Regions from separate parts of the Paenibacillus sp. FSL M7-1046 genome, predicted to be linked through region 2. Evidence: riboswitches for the same ligand, from Rfam matches in the RefSeq annotation. Region 2 holds a riboswitch; the other holds the start of a gene.
What was found. Region 2 has a riboswitch for S-adenosylmethionine ahead of metA (homoserine O-acetyltransferase MetA). Riboswitches for the same ligand answer to the same signal wherever they lie in the genome.
Positions count from the first base shown of each region.

Region 1: another riboswitch for S-adenosylmethionine. It lies ahead of NYE29_RS15715 (methionine ABC transporter ATP-binding protein); the one in region 2 lies ahead of metA (homoserine O-acetyltransferase MetA).

Region 1 is NZ_JBBOXB010000001.1:3,562,923-3,575,386, reverse strand. Features, by position in the region: gene NYE29_RS15780 (sporulation histidine kinase inhibitor Sda) at 117-260, opposite strand; gene NYE29_RS15775 (YheC/YheD family protein) at 586-1,248, opposite strand; gene NYE29_RS15770 (hypothetical protein) at 1,561-1,770, shown strand; gene NYE29_RS15765 (DUF4177 domain-containing protein) at 1,958-2,161, opposite strand; gene NYE29_RS15760 (GNAT family N-acetyltransferase) at 2,187-2,723, opposite strand; gene NYE29_RS15755 (hypothetical protein) at 2,869-3,096, opposite strand; gene NYE29_RS15750 (HesB/IscA family protein) at 3,114-3,473, opposite strand; gene mqnE (aminofutalosine synthase MqnE) at 3,827-4,933, shown strand; gene NYE29_RS15740 (NAD(P)/FAD-dependent oxidoreductase) at 5,018-6,079, shown strand; gene NYE29_RS15735 (YuzB family protein) at 6,114-6,368, opposite strand; gene NYE29_RS15730 (NifU family protein) at 6,451-6,699, shown strand; gene NYE29_RS15725 (MetQ/NlpA family ABC transporter substrate-binding protein) at 6,977-7,855, opposite strand; gene NYE29_RS15720 (methionine ABC transporter permease) at 7,908-8,537, opposite strand; gene NYE29_RS15715 (methionine ABC transporter ATP-binding protein) at 8,576-9,592, opposite strand; SAM riboswitch class I at 9,694-9,836, opposite strand; gene NYE29_RS15710 (Cthe_2314 family HEPN domain-containing protein) at 9,926-10,666, opposite strand; gene NYE29_RS15705 (UbiD family decarboxylase) at 10,866-12,464, opposite strand, start outside.
Region 2 is NZ_JBBOXB010000001.1:102,756-115,219, reverse strand. Features, by position in the region: gene NYE29_RS00400 (cobyrinate a,c-diamide synthase) at 1-107, shown strand, start outside; gene NYE29_RS00395 (ROK family protein) at 329-1,210, shown strand; gene NYE29_RS00390 (HRDC domain-containing protein) at 1,420-2,436, shown strand; gene NYE29_RS00385 (immunity 53 family protein) at 2,654-2,950, shown strand; gene corA (magnesium/cobalt transporter CorA) at 3,048-3,983, opposite strand; SAM riboswitch class I at 4,409-4,542, shown strand; gene metA (homoserine O-acetyltransferase MetA) at 4,661-5,578, shown strand; gene NYE29_RS00370 (aminotransferase class I/II-fold pyridoxal phosphate-dependent enzyme) at 5,644-6,822, shown strand; gene mqnC (cyclic dehypoxanthinyl futalosine synthase) at 7,058-8,194, shown strand; gene NYE29_RS00360 (bifunctional 2',3'-cyclic-nucleotide 2'-phosphodiesterase/3'-nucleotidase) at 8,462-12,464, shown strand, end outside.

The DNA.
Region 1 (12,464 bases), 3.5 Mb from region 2:
TTACACAATAAAAGGGTATCCTTTCAGGTTGATTCCACTTCAACTTGAAAAGATACCCTATTTAGTGCCGCTTGCGGTTAAAGATAAGCAGCTGCTGCAGAAATAGTCTATGATCTTTAATGTAGAACCGCATGTACTGGAGAGTGTAAGTTCCGTTTGCGAATTTCAGCGAGTAAAAGAGCGATGAAATCATGCTCTAATTGGAGCTCTATAGCTCTCTGATAAGAGTCCAACAACATCTCATCCGACAATTCAACCATAACGTTCACCTACCTTTCCTTTATTTGGATCTGAATCTATCATAGCAAACTATCATTTTTCGAACAAGCGTTCTCATTATCCACAGCCAACTGTGGAAATCCTGTGCATAATATGTGAGTAAGGGTTGCGAAGGCCCATGCTCCGCAGTGGAATATGGGGATAATAGTTATGCACAGGTACAAACCACAGGATATTCTGCAAAAATATTTTCGTCATGTTCAAATATTTAACATTTATTACCTCATATTACCTCGTAAGCGGCATAACTAAACGCTATTCTATCTTATTACTATTACTATCGTCAATTCTTAAAATAGTGTTTAATTATTGTGGTCTTGTATTTACTTCCAGAATCCAGATTTTCCCGGAGTTATCTATAGCATAATCAAATCCCAACTCGCCTATTCCCGGAAAATGACGTTCCATCAGCTCTGTACATACTAAGGTTAGTCGCCGCATCTCTGCTTTTTTGGTGGCCGTTCTGTTACGGGGCAACGATTTTCTCAGCCCTTCACGGCAGCTCATCATCGTTCCGCCCTTGCATAGGTTGGTTACGAACAGCCCCGGACGAGCTAATCTTCCCACCATGGAGCGAAACTCCCAACGAGCTCCGTTCTTTACTACCTTAACCCGATAATCAATCGGGCGCCCGGCAATCCGGGCCAGTGAGATGCCCTGCTGCATCAAATATTTCCGTCTTACCTTCACACGCTCGAGCGCCTGCCTCATGGAAGAGAAATCCCCGTACACGCGTGTTTTGTCCATATATGTGAAGCCGTATCCACGCCCGTCCAGAAACACTTTAATTACTCCGTAACCCCCGCCGCCTACGACAGGTTTAATCACAACATTCCCATAACTTCTCAGCATTTTAAGCAGCCCGGCAGCACTGTATTCCCTTGTTCTCGGAATGTAACCGGCAACCCGCGCATCGCTAAGCAGCGCTTCGGTCTTCAGCCATTTGCTGGCCAGTTGTCTTCCCGCCATTTTTATCCCGCTCCTTTCGCATTCCCAGCCTACCCTATACATTACTCAGGAGCGGCCCCGCCTTCCTGTATGATTGTCCGTGTAAGAAGGCGTTCACAGCAAAAAAGGGCATATGGCTCCGGGGCCGTATGTCCTGGGACTTTATCCGCACTGCGCTGTATTCATCCGCATCATCCGACAATCATTTTTTCGACGGCAACAGCGCGGTTATTTTGACGATTCAATAGAAATGATTCGATGTAGAGCCCCCGCAGACTAACTGGAATAATCTTAAAATTCATTGTATTATTGCGGTAAGAGGAGGGATCCTTAGTGGCACAATTGTTCGAGGTATTGTATTGGGTGGCTATGATTGGTATGTCTGTTGTCTTGGCGGGTACCACCATCCTTGTCTGCGCGCTCGGCTTCAAGTTTATAAAAGACCGCCGCAGAGTGCTTGGCGCCAGTTGTATCGCCTTCTCCATGGGGGCCGCCGCTTTAATCGTATTTATGATTAACTTCAAGTTTATCCTTCCGGCCTGATTGCGGCGATCGTTTCACTCCTTCATTGCAGATACTATACTCTATGAAGGAGTGAGAGGATGGCTTGTGCAGATGGACAGCTTCATTCGCTGAGATCTATTAACCTACTTATATAGAAGCAATTGCTATGACGCGCAGGTAATAGGCAATATCGCTGTAAAAGAGGGTTCCTCCCTATTCCCGTACTTTACGGCCCGATCAGCTTCCTTTTAAAGACAACAATGACATCTTTGGAAGCCCCCTGCGCCTGGCTGGTGTCAAAACAGGATACAAGCTCCCAGCCCTCCTTACCATAAAAATTCAGCTCCTCCTGAAATTCCGAATTATCAACTCTGCCGCCCCAAAATCCGCCGGTCTTAAATTTAATTGTTTTGTATTCCCATCGCTCCATGTGGCCGCTCCCTTCTTACAAGTGATTATTTGCTTGATACGTACTCTTCCTCCAGAATGGAATACTGGTAAGAATCATGCCAACTTCCCTTGAACCACTTATGTCCTCTTATATGCCCCTCGTACCTCATTCCGGCCTTTTGCAGCACTTTGGCAGAGCCTGTATTCTCCGGACGGCAGGTCGCATATATTCTGTGAAGAGCTAGTTGCCGGAAGCCGAAAGATATTAGAGCACAAGCCGCCTCGGCCGCAAACCCCTGCCCCCAATACCCGGAATTAAAGCAATAACCTATCTCTCCCTGGCCCTGCTCAGGCGTATGAATTCCGCAGCCGCCAATCAGCTGATTGGTCTCTTTCAGAACCACTGCAAATTCAAAAACTTTACGCGGCTCCTGATGCTGCTGGCCGATTGTTAAATGGAGATAGGCTCTTGTTTCCTCTTCCGTGTTGGGCCCCCACATCATATGCTCTACTACCCTTGGGTCCGATGCGTAGCTGTGAACCGCTGCACAATCCCCGGGCGAAAACTCCCTGATCATCAGCCGTTGTGTTTCAATGATCAATTCAGGTCACTTCCTTAATATCAATAGTAATGTGCCGTATGGTTCATTTATGCTCCAGTATATCAGGCACACTAAATATTGGAAATGCAAAAAAGACTCCAAGGTGATTAACCTTGAAGTCTCATTCTGCACGTCATGAAGGGTGTTACAAACGTTTCTCTGGCGATTTGCGAAAAGTACGTTTTAGCAAAAGCACCAAGAAAACTAGTACAAAAACAATAAAAAAAGCTGTCAGGAAAAGTCCTGTGCCTACCCAAAAGCCGTAATCAAAAAGACCTGCAACATCTTCTGGTGTGAAGATAAGATTGATTACTGTTGGAACAGTTATAAAAATCAAAGCGTAAATTAACGCCTCTTTCAGTATCTTTGACACTAAACGACCCTTCCCATTCAGCAAGGCTCAGCTGCAGGCTTGCCGGCATCGTCCTTCGTACGGAAGGAGGAACCGCAGCCGCAGGTGGCGGTGGCATTCGGGTTATTAATGGTGAATCCGCCGGTCATGCCGGATTCTTCGAAGTCAATCTCAAGACCGTTGAGATAACGGATGTCGTCTTTACTTACAACTACCTTGAGATCAGCGACATCCAGGTAGACATCCTGCTCGCTCTCGTTATCGTCAAAGCCCATGGCGTAGGAGAACCCGCTGCAGCCCCCCGGTGTTACGCCAAGGCGAAGGAACATGTTGGGCAGCTCCTGCTCAGCCAGCATTGTCTTGAGTTGTTCTGCCGCTGTTTCACTAATTGTAATCATGATCTCAACCTCCTGAAATTTTGTTAGCAATATCTGCTTCTTATGCTATGACAGCCTTCCGGCCAAAAGTAATTTTCTATATTAAATTAAGTATACTCCACTCTTCCCTTACCCTCAAGTCATAACTGCTTGCCTTGGATACGATTTATCCGCTCTATACTTCAAGTCTCAGCGGTTGCTCACCCTTGGAGAGAGGTTTATAATAGGGGAAGCAATGTACGTAAAAATTCGGAAAATTGTCACGGAGGCCATCAAAGCCTCCATTTTTTACGCTGGACAACGCGTGTTTTAGTAATTTCCGGTTACGATTCTGCGGGTGTATTCACCTCGCCAAACCTTCAGGAGGAAATCATATGTCTACTCTTATCACACCCCACACAGACGCCAGAATGGCGAACATTATCGAAAAGGTTCGCGGCGGAGAACGATTAAATTTGGAAGACGGCGTTTATTTATATGAGAGCAACGATTTGCTCACGATCGGCCAGCTGGCTAATGAAGTCAACCAGCGCAAGAATGGAAACAAGGTATATTTTATCGAAAACATGAGCCTTTATTTCACCAATGTTTGCGAATCCCACTGTGCATTCTGCAATTTCCGCAAGGATGACGGAGAAGAAGGCGCTTATACGCTTTCCGGTCAGGAAATGGTGCAATATGTCGAACAGCATATTCATCCCGGCGTACGCGAATTCCATATTGTCGGCGGCCATAATGATAAGGTGCCCTTCCAATATTACGTTGATTCGCTGAAAGCTCTGCATGAGCGGTTTCCTGAAGTTGCCTTAAAAGCCTATACTGCGGCGGAAATTGATTTCTTCACCCGGATCAGCGGACTCAGCATCCGTGAAGTACTGGAGCAGCTGCGCGCAGCAGGACTCCAATCGCTTACCGGAGGCGGAGCTGAAATTCTTTCTGACCAATACCGTAAAAAAATGCGCGTTGATAAAGCAAACGTCGAAGAGTATCTGGAAGTGCACCGGGTTGCCCATCAGATGGGCATGAAGACGCACACCACCATGCTCTACGGCTCCATCGAATCCCACGAGGACCGCATCCGCCATATGCTGCAAATCCGCGAGCTGCAGGATGAAACGAACGGTTTTATGGTATTTATCCCGCTGTCCATGCAGCCCAAGAATAAAAACGCCGGAATTATGCGCCGCAACTCCGCGTATGAAGATCTTAAGACGATTGCGATCAGCCGTTTGATGCTGGATAATATTGACCATATTAAAGCTTACTTCATTAATATTGGCGCACAGCTCACTCAAGTTGCTCTAAGCTTCGGAGCTTCCGACGTGCATGGCACGATTTTAAAAGAACGGATCAGTCACGCCGCAGGTGCTTTAACTCCTGAAGGTCTGACACGCGAAGAATTGATCTGGCTCGTAAAAGGCGCCGGACGGATTCCGGTTGAACGGGATACCTTCTACAATGTAATCAAGGTTTACGAATAATTAAACGACTGAAGTTAACCGGAATTGTTCTTCGCAGCTGCAAAAACCATATTTGAGCACTACTCGAAAGGAAGATCGGTCTGCATGAGAACATTACTCGTCCTGGGCGGCGGCTACGGCGGCCTTGCCCTTATCCAAGAACTGCTCAACAACCATCTCCCTCATGATATGGAGATCGTCCTAATCGACCGGATGCCTTATCAGGGAATCAAGACGGAGTATTATGCGCTTGCTGCAGGGACGGTGAACGATTACCATTTACGCATCCAGTTCCCCGTGCATCCGCGTCTGACCGTCCGGTATGGTGAAGTAGGCTCCATTGATCTGGATAGCAGAATGATATTCATGGAGACCGGCGAGCCGGTTTCCTATGATATCCTGGCGATCGCTCTCGGCTGTACAGATAATTATCATGGCATTCAAGGAGCAGAGCAATATACCTGCAGTATCCAGAGCTTCTCGGAAACGCGGGAAACGTATCGGCGGCTGAATGATGTGAAGCCTTATGGAACGGTTAATATTGTAGGCGGGGGATTAAGCGGAGTGGAAATTGCCGCAGAGCTGCGTGAAAGCCGTCCTGACCTGAATATTTCTATACTGGATCGAGGGGAACGCGTGCTGTCGGCTTTTCCGGCGAAGCTGTCCAAGTATGTGGAGGAATGGTTCAGCGAACACCATGTCGAGACACTGGGGAAAATTTCTGTATCTCATGTAGAAAAGGATGCCATCTACAATGGCACCCAGGCTATTCCTGCTGATGTTACTGTATGGACCGCCGGAATCCAGCCCGTACGGGTAGTCCAGCAGCTCGAAGTAGCGAAAGACCGCAGTGGCCGGATCATGCTAGACCAATATTACAATATAGCGGATTATCCGGAAGTATACGTGCTCGGTGACTGCGCCAGCCTTCCGTTCGCTCCAAGTGCTCAGGCAGCCGGAGCGCAAGGGGAGCAGGTAGCACATGTCCTTCAGGCGCTATGGCGCGGTGAAACGCCGAAGCTGCATGCGATCAAGCTGAAGGGGACGCTTGGTTCCTTGGGCAAACATGCCGGTTTCGGGCTGATGGGCCGCCGCTCCGTCATGGGACGTGTCCCCCGTCTGCTGAAAAGCGGCGTACTATGGATGTCCAAACGGCCTTTGGGTTAAATTAAGGCAGGCCAAGGATAGGACTAGCCTTCGGCTAGTCCAGTTCCAGATTGTCCCATGCTTCCTGCTCCTTAATTGCGGCCTCGATGGCTGCTTCCAGTTCCTCTGGAGAAGCTGCTTCAATAATCTCGCCGTCAACCATGGCGAATGGCTGCAGGTAGCACTCGCCACAGTTGTTCAGACAACCGTATTCAATTACATCGTATTCCGGATTTTGTTCCAGCTTTTTTTTCAGCGGTTCCGTGCCATGGCCAATATTACTGGCACAAAATTCAATAATTGGTCTCATGATGCTCTCCCTATTCTGCACTAACCATTTTATTTTTTAACTTTTTGTACTATAATGAACTTACGAAAGGAGTGATTGAGAAATGAGTGAGAATGTACAAAGCACCACCATGTATGATGAAGTACTGGAAGTGCTCGATAAACTTCGTCCGTTCCTGCAGCGCGATGGCGGTGACGTCGAACTGATCGATGTTGAAGACGGCATTGTTAAGTTGAAGCTTATGGGTGCCTGCGGCAGTTGCCCCAGCTCCACGATCACGTTGAAAGCCGGGATCGAACGCGCCCTCCTTGAAGAAGTAGAAGGCGTAGAAGAAGTTGTTCAAGTATTCTAATCCCGTTTGATACCGATCCCGGATCTTCTGAGAAGAAGACCCGGGATTTTTTTGAACTATAAGAATTTATAGGCTTCACACTATAAATTATCCTTCTATTTCTCGCTGTAACGGATACCGTCCTTTTGAGGACGGCGAAGCCGTTTCCACTTGTTATATGTATTATAGAGGATTTCACATTTCGCAACAACCGGAGTGCTAAAAACCCCGCATGCCTATTTCTGGCATGCGGGGTTATCCGTCGTTGTAATTCTGTTAAGGCAGCTAAGGCAGCAGCTTAAAATGCAGGGATAATCGCACCTTCGTATTTCTCTTCGATAAATGCTTTAGCTTCCGCAGAGTTCAGCGCTGCAGCCAGCTTCTGGATAGCATCGGAATCCTTGTTATCAGGACGGGATACCAGCAGGTTGGCGTAAGGGGAATCTGCTCCTTCAATGAACAATGCATCTTTGGTTGGAACAAGGCCGGCTTCAAGTGCAAAGTTGGTGTTGATCAGAGCAATATCCACTTCATCAAGCTGGCGTGGCAGCATTGCTGCATCCAATTCAATGATCTCAAGTTTCTTTTTGTTTTCGGTAATATCCGCTTTGGTGGAAGTGATATTAGTGTCGTCTTTCAAGGTGATCAGGCCGTTTTTGGCCAGCAGGATCAGTGCGCGTCCACCGTTGGTGGCATCGTTCGGAATGGCTACTTTCGCGCCGTCAGCCAGTTCATCAATCGATTTGATTTTTTTGGAATAAGCGCCGAAAGGTTCAACGTGAACAGCAGTTACCGATACCAGTTCTGAACCATTCTTTTTGTTCTGGTCATCAAGGTAAGGCTTGTGCTGGAAGAAGTTCGCATCCAGTGCCTTTTCGGCAAGCTGTGTGTTCGGCAGGATATAGTCTGTAAATTCTTTGATCTCCAGCTTGATGCCTTGTGCTTCAAGCAGCGGAGCGATAGCCTTGAGAATTTCAGCATGCGGCACAGGAGATGCGCCGACCACGAGGGTTACAGGTTCTGCAGCCGGTTCAGTCGTTGGCTCTGCAGAAGCATCTGTTGATGGTGCATTCGTTGCGGCGGAATTGGCCACGTTATTGGTATTGTTATTGTTGCCGCAAGCAGCCAGCACCAATACCAAGGTCAAGCTGAAAAATGTGAGCAGTACTTTCTTCATCTGTAAATCCCCCTTTATTAAATGTATGAATAAGGCTATATATGGACGTACCTTATTTCCGGGTGAAAAATTTGACCAGCCGGTCTCCGGCCATTTGCAGCAGCTGAACTAGTATAACCATCAGCACTACGGAGATAATCATAACTTCTTTCTCATACCGGTAATAACCGTAGCGGATTGCCAGGTCACCAAGACCGCCGCCGCCGATCATACCCGACATCGCGGTGTAGGAAACGAGCGTAACAAGAGTGATGGTCACTCCGGCAAGCAAGCCTGGACGAGCCTCGGGCAAAAGTACACGCATAACGATCTGCCCTGTGGAAGCTCCCATTCCTTGTGCTGCTTCAATCACGCCCCGGTCAACCTCACGCAGTGCCGTCTCCACCAGTCTGGCAAAAAACGGAGCCGCACCGATGACCAGCGCCGGGATCGTACCGAGCACACCTATCGAAGTCCCCATAATCGACTTGCTGAAAGGAATCAATGCTACCATTAGAATGAGAAATGGAACGGAACGCAGGATGTTTACAAGCAGCGACAATACCGAGTAAATAACCCTGATAACAATGTTATTTGATCTTCCCCATAAATATAACACAATTCCGAGTGGTAAACCAAGAATAATTGTGAATATTCCGGAAAATGCCAACATTTTTAGTGTAGCCACTGTAGCATCAAGCATTTCTTCCCAATTAATCGTATTAAAATTCAAGCCGCCCACTATGAAATCACCTCCACATCAAGCCCCTGCGCCGTTAACTCGGCGATTGTGGCTTCAACCGCTTCAGAAGACCCTTCAAAACGGACAATCAACTGGCCGTAAGGGACATCTTTAATTGTGGAGATTGTCCCCTGCAAAATCGCAAAGTTGACCCCGGTATCGCGGGCCACATGGGACAAGGTAGACTCGTACGTTTTTTGTCCCAAAAAGGTAATCTTGACGGCCTTGCCGAATTCACCGTTGACTGCGTCAATGGCCGCGCGAAGAGGCCCGTCCTGCTGAGTTTCACTACGGATAAACTCCTTGGTTACTTCATGCTTGGGCTTCAGGAATACCTCTGCGACATCCCCCTGCTCGATAATACCGCCGCCATGAATGACTGCGACCCGGTCACAGATGCTCTGTATGACATGCATTTCATGCGTAATTAGCACAATAGTCAGATTAAATCGCTTGTTGATATCGAGCAGCAGACGCAGGATGGAGTCCGTCGTCTGCGGATCCAGCGCCGAGGTCGCTTCGTCGCATAGCAGCACATCCGGATCACTGGCCAAGGCACGGGCCACGCCCACCCGCTGCTTCTGTCCACCGGACAGCTGGGCAGGATATTTGTTCAGGTGTTGTTCGAGACCAACCAGTGTTATCAGTTCCTTCACTTTATGGTCAATTTCTTTTCCCGGAGTGCCCATCAGCCGCAGCGGAAAAGCGATATTATCGTATACTGTAGCCGAAGTGAGCAAATTGAAATGCTGAAAAATCATTCCGATTTTACGCCGCTGCACCTGCAATTGCCTCTGATTCAGCGCCGTCAGATCCACACCGTTCACCCATACCTCACCCTCTGTCGGACGCTCTAGCAGGTTAATGCAGCGGATTAGGGTGCTTTTTCCCGCTCCGGAATGGCCGATTACTCCAAAAACCTCACCTTTTTTAATGGACAGGTTCAGATCCCAGAGCGCTGTAGCGGCCTTGCTGCCTTTTCCGTAGACCTTGGTTAAACCTTTTAGCTCTATCAATTGCTGTCCCCCTCTCTTTATTTCTATTTCTATAACATCAAAAAGACCTCTTACGATCGATTGCAGATCGCAAGAGGCCCTGTGCGTTTATTAACAATGCCTTCTCATCTGCCAAAGACCGCAAACCGCGCGGTATTGTAGGAATTAGCACCATGACATTCATCTAAAACGCGGGTTGACGCGCATTACACAAATCGGTTGCCGGGCTTCATCGGGCCTATCCCTCCGCCGCTCTCGATAAGATTATGATATGAAATTAGTTGCCGTTCTCTGTGAGAAACGAATGCATGCCTAAGTATAGTAAGTTTCAGGTTTTTTGTCAAAGGGAAAGTTTTACTTAGAGCCGTCCCCTGCTTTCAAGGCTGCGGCGTTTTTACGCCACTGCTCATTGCTGTAACGGAACGAAGCGCTTAAAGATTTGCACACCATCTCAAGGCACTGCTTCAAATCCTCCAGATGACTGTCCAAATCTTCAAGCTGAATTTTATCATGCAGACCTTGATGTCTTTGCCAGAGATCATCCTGCATTTCCGCATTCATATAATGAATTTCGGCGTTGCGGCGTTTGCGCAGATTCTGCAGCGGCTCCCGGTAAGAGTTCTTGATATTCTCCAGTTCTTCCGCCAGCGGCGCATGCGCTTTGAGCAATTGAAATTGCCGCAGCACGGTGAAATATGAGAAATGGGCTTTGACCTTGGTCGTGTTGAGATTATACAGACTGTTCAATACAGTTCCAAGCTTGTCCAGCAGTGAGAAGACACGAATAAAGCCGTTTTTATAAAAATAAACATAACGGGCATAATCGCCCTGCTCGATCACCGTCATATCATCCATATAACCGGCAACAACCAATTTCCGGTAAAAGGCTGCCGCGAACCAGCTTTGCTCCAACTCGTCCAGGGAGGAAATCAGCCCGCGCGTCCATATCTCCAGCTTGCGGTATTCATGGTCGTGGTCCTCATGCGCGTTCATTTCCTTGCGCAGCATCGCTGCAAGCTTCGCCATGTTGTCCATGGCTTCAGCCAGTACACCGCCGTTCTCGCGCGGCGGTTCTCCCAGTAATATCCGCAGCATGTTTTGTCCTCCTTAAAGTTTTGTAAGCATTACATCCTGAAATCTACTTCGTACAAAACTCGCTTCGGAAGCATTCGCTTAGTTTTGTGAGCATTACATCCTGAATCTACTTCGTACAAAACTCGCTTCGGAAGCATTCGCTTAGTTTTGTGAGCAATTCTTCCTGATTCTTCTTCGTACAAAACTAACTTCGGAAGCATTAACTTAGTTTTGTGAGTATCGGGAAATAGTTCTTCCAGTTTTGGTCGACCACCTTAACAATATCCCCGCACGGTTCCAGCTCATCCGGATAATCAGGCTTCATGCGGGCGTCAATAACAATTGGCAGCTTATAGCCAATGTGATGGCGGTTAACCTCGGATTCTGCGTAAATATCGCTCGCCGGATTAAACCGGGTGAACACAGTCCACAGAAAGGAGGTTTGCGTCTGGACGGTTTCAGCGGCGTGATCCACCAGGATGACAAGCGGCCATTCCGTTTCGTTCTGGCGCAGTTTGGCGATCAGTCTCAGCGGAAGCTCAGGGTCGTCTATATAGGATGCACCCGATACCGTTAAACATCCTCCGCAATAAGGAACAACGCCGGTAATTCCGGGAAGCACTCCCTCATTATAGGTACGGGGAAGCACCCGAACCGGGGATCCGATGCCCATCATTACGCCTTTACTGCCGCGATTCAGCTTGTGTCCGGTATAATCCGAGGTATCTTGAGCCGTATTATTCAGCACAACCAGATCAGTTTGCGGATCGAAACGCTCCAGTACCGTCTCCAGCAGCTTGGGGAAATCGCAAAGATCCACCGGTTCATTCGTCAGCAGCAGAAATTTGGTCAAAGACAGCTGGCCTTCTCCCAGAATGCGGAAAGCCGATGCCAGCGCTTCGCGCGAATAGCTTTCGCGCACAACGGCGGATGCCAGCGAATGCGAGCCGGCTTCGGTATAAGACCACAGCGCCTTGACTGACGGCATCAGCAGCGGATAGGCCGGGGACAGGAGGCGCTGAAGAAAATCCTTCAAATAATAATCCTCCTGACGGGGTTTGCCGGCAATCGTTGCCGGATAAATCGCATCCTTGCGGTGCCACATCCGCTGAACATGCAGGACAGGGAAATCATGCTGCCGGGAATAATATCCATAGGGATCTCCGAAAGGTCCCTCCGGGCGACGCTCCAGCGGCGTTACAAGACCGCGGATGGCGAATTCGGATTCAGCGGGAATCCGGTGTCCGCCCATGGGATCCTTAACCATGGGCAGCCGACGGCCCAGCATCAGCGAAGCCAGCAGCAGTTCAGGCAGCCGCTCCGGCAGGGGAGCAATGGCTGCGGCAATCAGCGCCGGCGGGCCGCCGAGAAATACGGAGACTGGCAGAGCCTCGCCGAGCAGTTCAGCCTCACGGTGATGAAAACCGCCGCCTTTATGGATTTGCCAATGGACACCTGTTGTATTGTCATCATAAATTTGCACACGGTACATTCCAAGGTTACGGTTCAACGGATTGGTAATACTCTCGGTATATACTAACGGAAGGGTGATCAGCGGCCCGCCATCCTCGTGCCAGCTTGTGATTCTGGGCAATTCCTGCAGCGGGTCGGTACTGCGGCATATGCCCAGCACAGGCGCTTCACCCTGCGGCACATCTTTGACGCCGACCTTGAGCAGATCATACAGCAGGCCTTTTTCTTTCCATATCGCCGAGGCGGTGGGCGGCAGCAACGTTTCCACCGCCCCCGTCAGCGACTTCATCAGCTGCTCGGGCCGGGTCCCAAATGCCTGGTTTACCCTGCGGACCGTTCCGAATAA
Region 2 (12,464 bases):
TAAGCGGCAATGTGATGGCAGCTTATGCCCATATTCATCTGGCTTCTTATCTGCCGGCCGCCGCACGGTTTGTCGCAGCCTGCCGGGCCTATCATGAACGTAAGTAAGCCAGATATTTACCAGCTATGACAAAGGACAAAACAGCTGCTCCGGTTAAACAGGGGGTAGCGTGTAAAGTCCTTTTTTTTCGATAAACAGAAGTATGTCAACCGCTTGTCATAACCCTGCAACCCACGTATAATAAAGGCAAGAGAGCGCTTTAATATTGTATAACTACCGGTAGAGCCGGTTAACGGCCAGCCGTTTATGGAGAAGGGGGAACACTGCAGTGAAATTGTTGGGAGCGATTGAAGCAGGGGGAACGAAGTTTGTATGCGGAGTGGGGAATGAGGACGGGACGATAATCGACCGGGTCAGCTTTCCAACGACAACGCCCAAAGAGACGATGGGACTCGTGATCGACTATTTTGGCAATAAACAAGTCGGCGCCATCGGCATCGGCTCATTTGGACCCATTGATCCGGTGCTGGGAAGCCCTACGTATGGATATATTACGACGACTCCGAAACCTCACTGGGGACAATATAATTTGGTAGGAGCCGTAGGCGGACAATTCAATGTGCCGATCGGTTTTGATACGGATGTGAATGGAGCAGCGTTGGGTGAATACAAATGGGGCGCGGCTCAGGGGCTGGACAGCTGTCTTTATATTACCGTTGGCACAGGCATCGGGGCCGGGGCAGTGGTCGGCGGTGAGCTGATTCACGGCTTATCCCATCCTGAAATGGGGCATATTCTCGTGCCGCGCCATCCGGAGGACAACTTTGCAGGCTTTTGCCCTTATCATGGGGATTGCCTGGAAGGCCTGGCCGCAGGTCCGGCAATCGGCAGCCGTTGGGGCCAGCCGGCAGGCGAGCTGCCTGCGGATCACCCGGCCTGGGCCATGGAGGCCCATTATCTGGCGCATGCACTAATGAATTATGTGCTTATTCTGTCTCCGCAGAAGATCGTTATGGGCGGCGGAGTCATGAAGCAGAGCCAGCTGTTCCCGTTAATCCATGCCAAGCTGCAAGAGTTGCTGGGAGGTTATGTGCAGCATCCTGCGCTGAATGAAGGCATCGGCAACTATGTTGTTTCACCACAGCTTGGAGACAATGCCGGACTGTCCGGAGCGCTTGGATTAGCCAAAATGGCGTTAGACAGAGCCTAACACAAAAAGGGATTGACTGTTCGGCAATCTATGGTATCCTAGGATTTAACAGTATAGCATTTAAGAGGGAGCACCTCTTTCACGTTCAGCGTGAGAGAGGTGCTTTTTGTGCGTTCAAGGGGTCTATACAGCAGTCGTGCTCTATAGATCGGAAGCTCCGGCGTTGACGCGATCATGCTTACTGTAAGACGAGGAAGGTAGGGATCGGGATGCAGATCGTATTTATGAACCGGTTGTCGAGAATGTCAGGGGCGGACCAGGAAGCGTTTGCCCAGCTATGGATTGGCGAGGAAGAAGGCATTTGGAGTCTGGGCTGGCGCGATTTTTCCGGAGCCGAGGAGCTGAGCGACAACATTTGGTATGAGGGCGGCTCATGGAATGAGATGTTATGTGTATACAGGCATGAGCTGGCGGTAAAGATGGGGGACGGCTACCGTCCGTTAATCGACGGCGTATTCCATGAAGAAGAGGGTCTGAACAGCCGTAATCAGGAGCAGCTCAAGCTGCAGCATTACAGCGAACAGCACGCTAACGAAGCCATTTATGAGGAGCTCTGCGCCTGGCGCAGGGGCAGGGCATCCAGTGAGCGCAAAGCGCCTTATATTCTGGCCAGCAACCGTCTGCTGCGGATGCTCAGCGCATTTCTTCCCCGCACGCCGGAGGAACTGCTGCAAATCCCCGGGGTCGGCGAGGGAAAGGCTTCGCAATATGGGGGTGAATGGCTGAACATCACTTCGGGAGCTTCGCGTGATCACAGTTATCCGCTGAGCTGGGTCAACGAGGCTGTTGAAGAGGAAGCTTTCAGCTCATGGCTTTATAAGCAGAAAGAGCTTAAGTACAAGAAACAGCTGGAACGGTTGCGGCTGCGGCGCATAGTGCTCCAGGGGATTGAAAACGGCCTGGGAATGGACCAGCTCAAAACGACGAGCGGGGTTGGCCGCCGTGAAGTGCTCGAAGCGGTAGAAGAACTGGAGAAGGACGGATATTCCGTGGAGAAGCTGATTGAGCTGGAACTACAGGGAATTTCACCAAACGAGCAGGACAGTATATGGACCGCTTATGAACTGTTGGGGGATTCCTTCCTGAAGCCTGTGCTGTATAAAGCGTACGGAGAGGAATTTTCACCTGCCGAAGGGCTGGATATGTATTATGAACGGCTGAGGCTGATCCGGATCCGTTTCCGGCGCGGTACGGAGAACGGAGTGGAAATGGCTACGGGGTTTTAGAATAAGGCTTTCGATGCCGGGGCGAAATGAAGTTGCCTAAGCGAAAGAATTGTAGCTAAGCGGGATTTTTCCCTTGCAGGAGAGAGTTCCGCTTAGGTTTTTTTTCGATTTGTATTACAAAATATGCAAACAGGGTAATGAACATTAACCTTTAGGCAGATGATCAAAGGGGATTTGCGGATTGCCGCTGAACATATTCTGGATTGGAGCTGTATACATGAATGTTTTACAATGGCTTGAAGTGTGGTATTCACGGCAATGTGACGGAGATTGGGAACACAGCCAGGTTGTCAGCATCACGACACTTGATAATCCCGGATGGTCTGTTGACATTTTTCTGGGGGGGACCGAACTGGAGGATAAAGGTTTTGAACTGCTGAATATTGACAGGTCGGATGTCGACTGGGTATACGGCAAGGTAAGCGATAATATTTTCCAGGGAAGAGGAGGAGTGAACAATTTAGAAGAGATCCTACAAATATTTCAGCAATGGGCAATGCTTAACGAAGATTAGGAAATGATGCTATTCAGCTTCTTCTAAACAAAAAGACGAAGGCTTCCATTCCCTTGCGGTACTGGTGCCTTCGCCTAGCGTATTCGTCCGTTGTTGTTCATAGCCAATCCTTTTTGCGGAAAACAAACAGCATCCCGCAGCCGAGCGTCACCATAACGGCAATAACGCCATAGTAGCCGTACTCTGAATGGGTCTCGGGAATATTGTCAAAGTTCATCCCGTAGATCCCGGTAATTACGGTCAGCGGCATGAATATCGTTGTAATGGCTGTAAATACTCTCATAATTTCGTTGGCACGGTTGGCAATACTCGATTGGTACGCCTCGCGCAAGTTGCCCATAAGATCGCGGTAGGTCTCGAAGGTTTCAGAGATTTTGACCGCATTTTCATAAATATCGCTAAAATACTTCTGCAGCTGGTCATCGATCAGGCGGAGGTCTTTTTTATTTAGGGTGTTGATAACCTCTTTCTGCGGTCCAAGCATCTTCTTCAGCCAGAGAATTTCGCTGCGCAGACCGATGATCTCGCTAAGATGCGATTTCTTGGTATGCATAAGGATATCCTCTTCCAGCTTCTCAATCCGCACTTCAATCCGGTCGCCGACGGAGAAATAGTTATCCACGACAGTGTCGATCAGATGGTACAGGAAGCGGTCCGGCTCGCTGACCTCCTGCTCCCACAGGATGGGTTTCAGCACACGCAGCTCATGGATCTTTTGTTTGGTGACGGTAATAATGTAATGTCTGCCGAGAAACACGTTCAGTGCACGGAGGAAAATCTCCTCGTCATCAAAACGGATACTGTTGACAACTATAAAATAATGGCTTTCATAAATTTCAATCTTCGGGCGCTGCTCCTCTTCGCTGAGGCAATCCTCAACGGCCAGGTCATGCAGATTGTATAGGGGCTGAAGCAGCTCCAAATCCTCAACATCCGCATCAATCCAGTAGAAGCCCTCTGTAGGGGCTGTCAGTGTTTCTTCAATATCCTCAATAGTTGTAAAAACCCCTGCGTTCACCAGCCGGATTTTCATCTGATTCACTCCTTCTGTCCCCAGTCTTCTCCAGGGATATGCTAATTAAAGCACAGAGAAAAAGATCAGCTTGGCCGGTGGTACAATCAATGAATCAGGCCAAATGACGTTTCGAGAGCATGAAGAAGAACTGCCCCCGCCGCCGGCAAGCTGATGTTAATCCTGTGTGGTAGCTCACTTTGCACGCTTAACTGCGCACCCGGGTCGCCTTCCATTCTTCTCTCACCTCTTCTTTTCGTCATTTATGGTATGAAACACTTGTCTAGTATAACGCCGGGGTATGCCTCTTTCAAGCAAAATTCTTTTCACTTTCAGGGGCTCTTTAGCATTGTATGGACTTGACGAAAAGGAGGTTCATGATTTAAAGTGAATTTTAAGAAAAACAACGTTTGACATTTTAGATTTTTCTAACTGAATACAGCTAAATCTTATCAAGAGCAGGTGGAGGGACTAGCCCGATGAAACCCGGCAACCGGCGTGTGAACGCACGGTGCTAATTCTTGCGGAAGCTTTGCAGGGGATATTTGAATCCCGGCAGAAGTTCTCTGGCAGATGAGAGAGGCGCATATGACTGCAAATCTATGACCTTTCTCGCCCGAGAAAGGTCTTTTTTGGTTGTATTTTAAACACAAGCCGTATTAGCGGCACTCAAATTCAGTTAAGGAGTGGACACAACAATGCCAATTAAAATTCCCGACAGCTTGCCGGCCAAAGAGGTATTATCCGGGGAGAATATCTTTGTAATGGATGAAAGCCAGGCCTTCCACCAGGACATCCGCCCCTTGCGAATCGCTATTCTGAATTTAATGCCGACTAAGGAAACAACGGAAACGCAGCTGCTGCGCCTAATCGGAAACTCGCCGCTTCAGGTTGATGTGATTCTGCTGCATCCCAGCTCCCATACCTCTAAGAACACTTCGGCAGAGCACTTGAAGAGCTTTTATAAAACCTTTGACGAAATCAGCCACCGCCGTCTGGATGGATTAATTGTTACCGGCGCCCCGGTAGAACAGATGGAGTTCGAGGATGTGAACTACTGGGAAGAGCTGAAAGAAATCTTCGAATGGAGCAAACATAACGTTACTTCGACCATGCATATCTGTTGGGCTGCCCAGGCAGGACTGTATCACCACTTTGGAGTGCGCAAGGTTAGCTTGGACGAGAAATGCTTCGGAGTTTTCCCGCACACCCTGAGCCATAATAACGTCAAGCTGTTGCGCGGATTTGACGAAGTGTTCCATGTTCCACATTCCCGCCATACCGACATTTCCCGTGAGGATATCCTCGCTAATCCGGATCTGCAGATTCTGGCCGAATCGGAGGAAGCCGGAATTTATCTGGTAGCGACACATGACGGCAGACAGATTTTTGTTACTGGTCATTCTGAATATGATCCTTTTTCCCTCAAATGGGAGTATGACCGGGATGCAGCCAAGGGGATGGATGTCGCACTGCCGAAGCATTACTATCCAAAGGATGATCCGCAGCGCACACCGCCGGCCGTCTGGAGAGCCCATGCCAACTTATTGTTTGCCAATTGGCTCAATTACTATGTATACCAGGAGACCCCTTACGATATTGGTCCGATTATTTAAAAGAGAAGACGTTAACTGCTTCACACTATATAGAATAATTTACACCACATTTAGGAGGCTTACAGATGGACGAGAAACTTAGGATTGAAAGCAGACTGGCGCAAATTGGTTCACAGGAAGATCCCGCTACAGGGGCAGTAAATTATCCGATTTATAATGCAACGGCATTCCGCCACCCTAGACTCGGACAAAGCACAGGTTTTGACTACAGCCGCACCAAAAGCCCAACCCGCTCTGTGCTGGAAGAGGCGGCTGCGGAGCTGGAATCCGGGGACGCCGGTTTTGCCTGCAGCTCCGGGATGGCTGCGCTGACCACAGTGTTTGCGCTGTTCGGGCATGGTGACCATCTGGTGGTCTCGCTGGATCTGTACGGGGGAACATACCGGCTGCTTGAGCGGATTCTGTCCAAGTACGGGATCAGCGCCTCCTATGTGGATACAAACGATCTTGATGCGCTGGAAGCGGCACGCCTTCCGAATACGAAGGCTGTATTTATTGAAACCCCGACCAATCCGCTGATGATGATTACGGATGTATCAGCCGTGTGTACGTGGGCCCGCCGCCATGGGCTGCTCACAATCGTAGACAATACGCTGCTTACCCCGTTCTTCCAGCGTCCGCTGGAGCTCGGCGCGGATATTATTGTCCACAGTGCCACCAAATATCTGGGTGGCCATAACGATGTCCTTGCGGGTCTTATCGTTACCAAGGGCACCGAGCTGTCGGCAGAAATGGCCATTCTTCATAACTCTCTGGGCGCCGTGCTTGCACCAAATGACAGCTACCAGCTGATGAAAGGCATGAAGACGCTGGCCCTGCGTATGGAGCGGCATGAGAGCAATGCGCTGGAATTGGCTCATTATCTGCTGGAGCACCCGGCTATTGCAGAGGTATTCCATCCGGGGTTGCCTGATCACCCGGGCTACGAGATTCAGAACCGCCAGTCCTCCGGCAACACCGGGATCTTCTCCTTCAAGGTAAAAGACGCCAGATATGTGGAGCCGCTGCTCCGCCATATCCGCCTGATCGCCTTTGCCGAAAGCCTGGGCGGTGTCGAGTCGCTGATGACCTATCCGGCGGTGCAGACCCATGCCGACATTCCGGTCGAAATTCGCGATGCCGTAGGCGTGGATGACCGTCTGCTGCGCTTCTCCGTCGGAATAGAGCATGTGAATGATTTGAAGAGCGATCTTAGCCAGGCACTGGAAGCAGCGCGGATCGAGCTTGAGGAAGCTGCGGATTAAGGGAAAGCAGGCGAGTGATAAAGGGTACCGGCAGCAGCGCCGCTTGATGGTGCTGCTGCTTTTTGATTTATTAGGAATGTAAAAACATGCCTGCCTCGGCTGAGGAATCGCGTGTACGCAAAAAGTTTCTCAAGCCGCCCGGATTGTGATACGATGAAGAAACGAGCTTATTCAAATGTTATACAAATTTAATTCATCCATCATACTAAATGGGCTTAAGAGGAGGCTGCGAACGATGAGTGCGATAGATCTTATTCTGGATAAGACGCTGAAGGGCGAACGTCTTCAATTGGAGGACACTATCCGGTTGTTCGAGAGCAACGAAATTGAGAAAATGGGCGCTGCCGCAGATATTATTATGAAACGCTGGCACCCGGACCCGCTGGCCACATTCGTGATCGGCCGCAATATTAACTACACCAATGTGTGCGATGTGTACTGCCGTTTCTGCGCATTTTACCGCAGACCCGGATCCGAGGAGGGTTATGTGCTTCCGGATGAGACCATCTATCAAAAAATTGCCGAAACCATAGCTGTAAACGGCACAGAAATCCTCATGCAGGGCGGCACGAATCCAAATCTGCCGTTCAGCTACTATACGGATCTGCTGCGTGGCATTAAGCAGCGTTTCCCGGAAATTACGATGCATTCCTTCTCCCCGGCGGAGATTATGAAGATGAAGGAAGTGTCCGGCCTTTCTCTGGAAGAGGTAGTACGGGAGATTCATGCCGCAGGACTAGATTCGCTGCCAGGCGGTGGAGCGGAAATTCTTGACGACCGTACCCGCCGCAAGATCAGCCGGCTGAAAGGCTCCTGGCGTGAATGGATGGACGTCATGCAGACCGCACATAAAATCGGCATGAACACGACCGCAACGATGGTTATTGGCCTGGGAGAGAGTATGGAAGAGCGGGCGCTTCATTTGCTTCGCGTACGTGAAGCTCAAGATGAGTGTATCGCCAATAAATATGACTCCGAAGGGTTCCTGGCCTTCATCTCCTGGACATTCCAGCCGGACAACACCAACCTGAAGCTTGACAGACAGACGCCGGAGGAATACCTGAAGACGGTAGCCATCAGCCGGCTTGTGCTGGATAATATCAAGAACTTCCAATCCTCCTGGGTAACGATGGGTCCTGAGGTTGGCAAGTTGTCCCTTCAATACGGATGCAATGATTTCGGAAGTACAATGATTGAAGAGAACGTGGTTTCCTCGGCGGGTGCGACCTACAAGGTCAACATCGAGTCGATCACCCAGCTCATCCGTGAGGCGGGCAAGATACCGGCGCAGCGCAACACACGCTACGATATTCTGCGGACATTCGAGGATGCCAATGCGAAGATCGACAATGATTTTGTGATGCAGAACTAGGAAGCTCCGCTGATATTCTAAGTTTAATACACCTTCATAACAATGCGTTAGAGCACCTGTCCGTGTACTTGGCAATTCACGGGCGGGTGCTTTTTGCTGTGTGCCTGCGTGGTGATAACTAACCAGCGGCTATGTCGAATCTACTAATATTTCAAGTTTTACAAAACTATTTATTAGATTTGATAAACTTCGATAGATTCCTTAACTTTGTCATGATACACTTTTTGCGGTCGGTATAAAGAGACAAAGTGGGAGGATTATTAACTTATGAAAGTAACAAGATGGAACAAGCCTATCGCTTCAATACTGGCGGCCACGGTTCTTGGTGCGCAAGTGTTGGGGGGGATGTTTGCAGGTTCAGTTTTGGGAGCGGAAAAGGTTGAAGCCGCAGGTGCTGCTGCAGACTCTTCGGCCACAGTTAAACTGCGGCTCATGAGCACAACGGACGTGCATACAAATGTCTATGGCTGGGACTACTTCAAGAATGATAAATCCTTGACGGTAGGTCTGGACCGCACGGCAACATTGGTTAAAACGGCCAGACAAGAGAATCCGAACAATCTTTTGCTCGACAACGGTGATTTGATTCAAGGCACTCCGCTTGGCACTTATATGGCAACCAAATCGGACATTATGACAAAGGCGGGCAAAATTCATCCGCTGATCGCAGCAATGAACGTGATGGGCTATGACGCAGCCACCTTCGGCAACCATGAATTCAACTACGGGTTGGAGTATCTGGATCGGGTAGTTAATGGAAGTAAGGAAGACAGCGAAGCTACGAATGCTGATTTTAAATATGTGAATGCAAACATTTATATTGACGACCATAATGCGGATCCTGCAGATGACGTCAATGCTTATAAGCCTTATATCATCATTCCTAAGACGGTTACTGACAGCAGCGGTCAGACGCAGACGATCAAGGTTGGACTCCTTGGACTGGTAACACCGCAAATTATGGAATGGGACAAAGTGAATCTGGAAGGCAAATATATCACCAAGGATATTGCCGAAACTGCAGAGAAGTTTGTTCCCCAAATGGAGCAAGCGGGCGCAGATGTAATCGTGGCGATGGCACATACCGGATTTGATGCATCTGCCGTGAAGGGAGATCTTTCCGAAAATGACGTCAATGCGCTGAGCAAAGTGCCGGGTATTGATGCCATTACCTTCTCCCACAGCCACAAGGTATTCCCGACCAACGGGAATGACGCCCTGCTGGATGCTTCTTTTAAAGATCCCGTGACCAAGCTGCCGTACAACAACGACAAAGCGGTCATCGACAATGCAAAGGGACACATCAATAATGTTCCTGCTGTACAAGCCGGCTACGGCGGTGCATACCTGGGCATCATCGATCTCTCGGTTGTCAAAGACGGAGAAAGCGGCTGGAAGGTGGATAAAGCCAACTCGGAATCCTCCACACGTTCGATCTACCGCACAGAAAACAAAGTGAACATCGCAAATGTTGCTCCGGATGCCGAAGTGGATGCGGCGGTTGCTGCCGACCATGAAGCTACAATCGCGTACACCGGCCAGAAGCTGGGCGAAACTACGGCACCGATGAACAGCTACTTCGCTATGGTACAGGATGATCCGACAGTACAGATCGTAACCTATGCGCAAAAATGGTACGTGGAGAATTACATCGCCATCAGCGCACCGGAATACAAGGATCTGCCAATTCTCAGTGTCGGGGCGCCTTTCAAAGCGGGACGTAATGGCCCTGACGAATACACCAAAATTGATAAAGGCGATTTGACGATCCGCAGCGCCAGCGACCTCTATCTCTATGACAATACGCTGAAAGCGATTCTGGTCAAAGGCAGCACAGTCAAAGAATGGCTTGAAATGAGCGCCGGTGCCTTCAACCGCATCAAAACAGGCATTTCGACGCCGCAGTCTTTGCTTAATCCTTCTTTTGCCGTATATAATTTCGATGTAATTGACGGAATTAAATACCAAATTGATGTGACCAAGAACGCGAAGTACAAGCCGGACGGGTCTATCAATGACGCAACTTCCAGCCGGGTGACGGAAGTGACCTACAACGATCAGCCGCTGGATATGAATCAGGAATTCGTCGTTGTAACGAACAACTATCGTGCCAGCGGAGGCGGCAACTTCCCAGGTGTGAAGGACTCGGTCATGATCCTGAATTCCCAGGAAGAGAACCGCCAGGTGCTGATGGATTACATTACCACTGCCGGTACAATTGATCCAACTGCTGACAACAACTGGTCGATTGCTCCGATCAAGGGGAATGTCAACGTTACCTTTACCTCTTCTCCAGCTGCAGCAGCAGTGATGACCGGGAACATTACGGATACCGGTGAGCGTGACGGACGTGATTTTGAAATCTATAATTTGAAATTGAAGGAAACCACTCCTCCGCCTACCGGGGATGTCGAGGTTCACCTTCTCGGAATCAATGACTTCCACGGCCAATTGGATACAACATCTATGGTGGGCGATAAGAAGGCAGGTACTGCAGCTGTGCTCGCCACCTATTTGAAAGAGGCACGCGCGAAATATCCGAATTCCCTGCTGTTCCATAACGGTGACTCCGTGGGTGCATCTGCACCGGTATCCTCGCTTGAACGCGACGAGCCGACCCACGAATGGATGAACCTGATGAAATTTGATGTGGGAACCTTGGGCAACCATGAGTTCGATCAAGGTGTTGCGGCGCTGAAAACACAAATTTTCGGCGGTGTGGACCCGGTTAACGGCAAAGTTAATCATGCGGGTTCGGATTTTGATTACATCAATGCTAATGCAGTAGACAGCAAAACCGGAGAACCGATCATCACGCCTTACGTTATTAAGGAAGTTGGCGGTATCCAAATCGGCTTTATCGGCGTGGTTACCAAAGCGACGCCAAGCAAAGTATCCCCAGCCGGAACGGCTGGCGTGAAATTCCTGTCGGCTGAGGAAGAAGTTGCGGCGATTGAGAAATACGCCAAGGAATTGCAGCAAAAAGGCGTGGAAACGATCATTGTACTTGCCCATGATCCCGCTACAACTAAAAATGATGTGACCACAGGCGAAGCTGCCGATCTGGCCAACGCGCTTCCGGCCAACTCGCCGGTAGACGTTATCGTAGCCGGAGATAACCATGCGCTGGCCAATGGGGTTGTGAATGGCAAGCTGGTTGTTCAGGCTTACTCTTACGGCACCGCTTTTGAAGACATCAAGCTTGTTATTGATCCTACTACCCGTGATGTGAAGAGCAAAACGGCTGTAGTTACGACTACATTCCAGGAAAATATCACACCTGACGCCGAGACTGAGGCGCTGGTGAATAAGTATCTGGCGCTTCATCCGGAGCTGACTCAGCCTGTAGGCACTACAGACGGAACGATTAACCGCAACGATGCCTACACCAAGGAATCCAATCTCGGCAACCTGATTGCCGATGCGATGCGCCAAGCCGATTTCGGTGACGGCAAAGGGACTGCTGATTTCGCCTTTATGAATCCGGGCGGTATCCGCGCTGACCTTCCAAAGGGAAATGTGGCATTTGGCGATTTGGCCAAAATCCAGCCGTTCGGCAACACGCTGGTGAAGCTGACCCTGACCGGCGAACAAATCAAAACGCTGCTTCAGCAGCAGTGGAATGTTAAAGCCGATGGAACGGTAGATACAAAAACACTGCAAATTTCCGGTCTGAAATATACGGCCAACATGTACCTGCCGGTTGCTGACCGTGTGGCCAACCTTACCAAGGCTGACGGAACCGCGATCAGCATGACTCAGAGCTATACGGCAGTAGTCAACAATTTCATGGCTGCAGGCGGTGACAATTACAGCGTATTGACGAAGGCAAGCGCAACTTTGCCGGGACCTATTGACCTCGACGTGTTCTATGACTACGTTGTGAAGACATTCAAGGGCGGTGCCATTACTGCGGCGCTTGAAGGACGTATCGTCAATAATCTTACGGCTCCTAGCACAGGGGGAGGCGGTACATTACCGACAGCAACACCAAAACCTTCTCCAACCACATCAGCAAGCCCGTCGCCTAGCGCAACACCTGCGCCGGCAGGAACTTCAGCGCCGGGTGCAACGCCGGTGCCGAGTGCAACAGCGGTTCCTGTATTTAAAGATCTGGGCAAGGTAGCCTGGGCACAGGAAGCGATCAGTGCTCTGGCCGCCAAAGGCATTGTCAAAGGCCTGGACGGCAATACTTTTGCTCCGGCGAAAACTGTAACCAGAGCAGAATTTGTAACCATGCTTGTTCGTTCACTGAACCTTAGCACGCCAG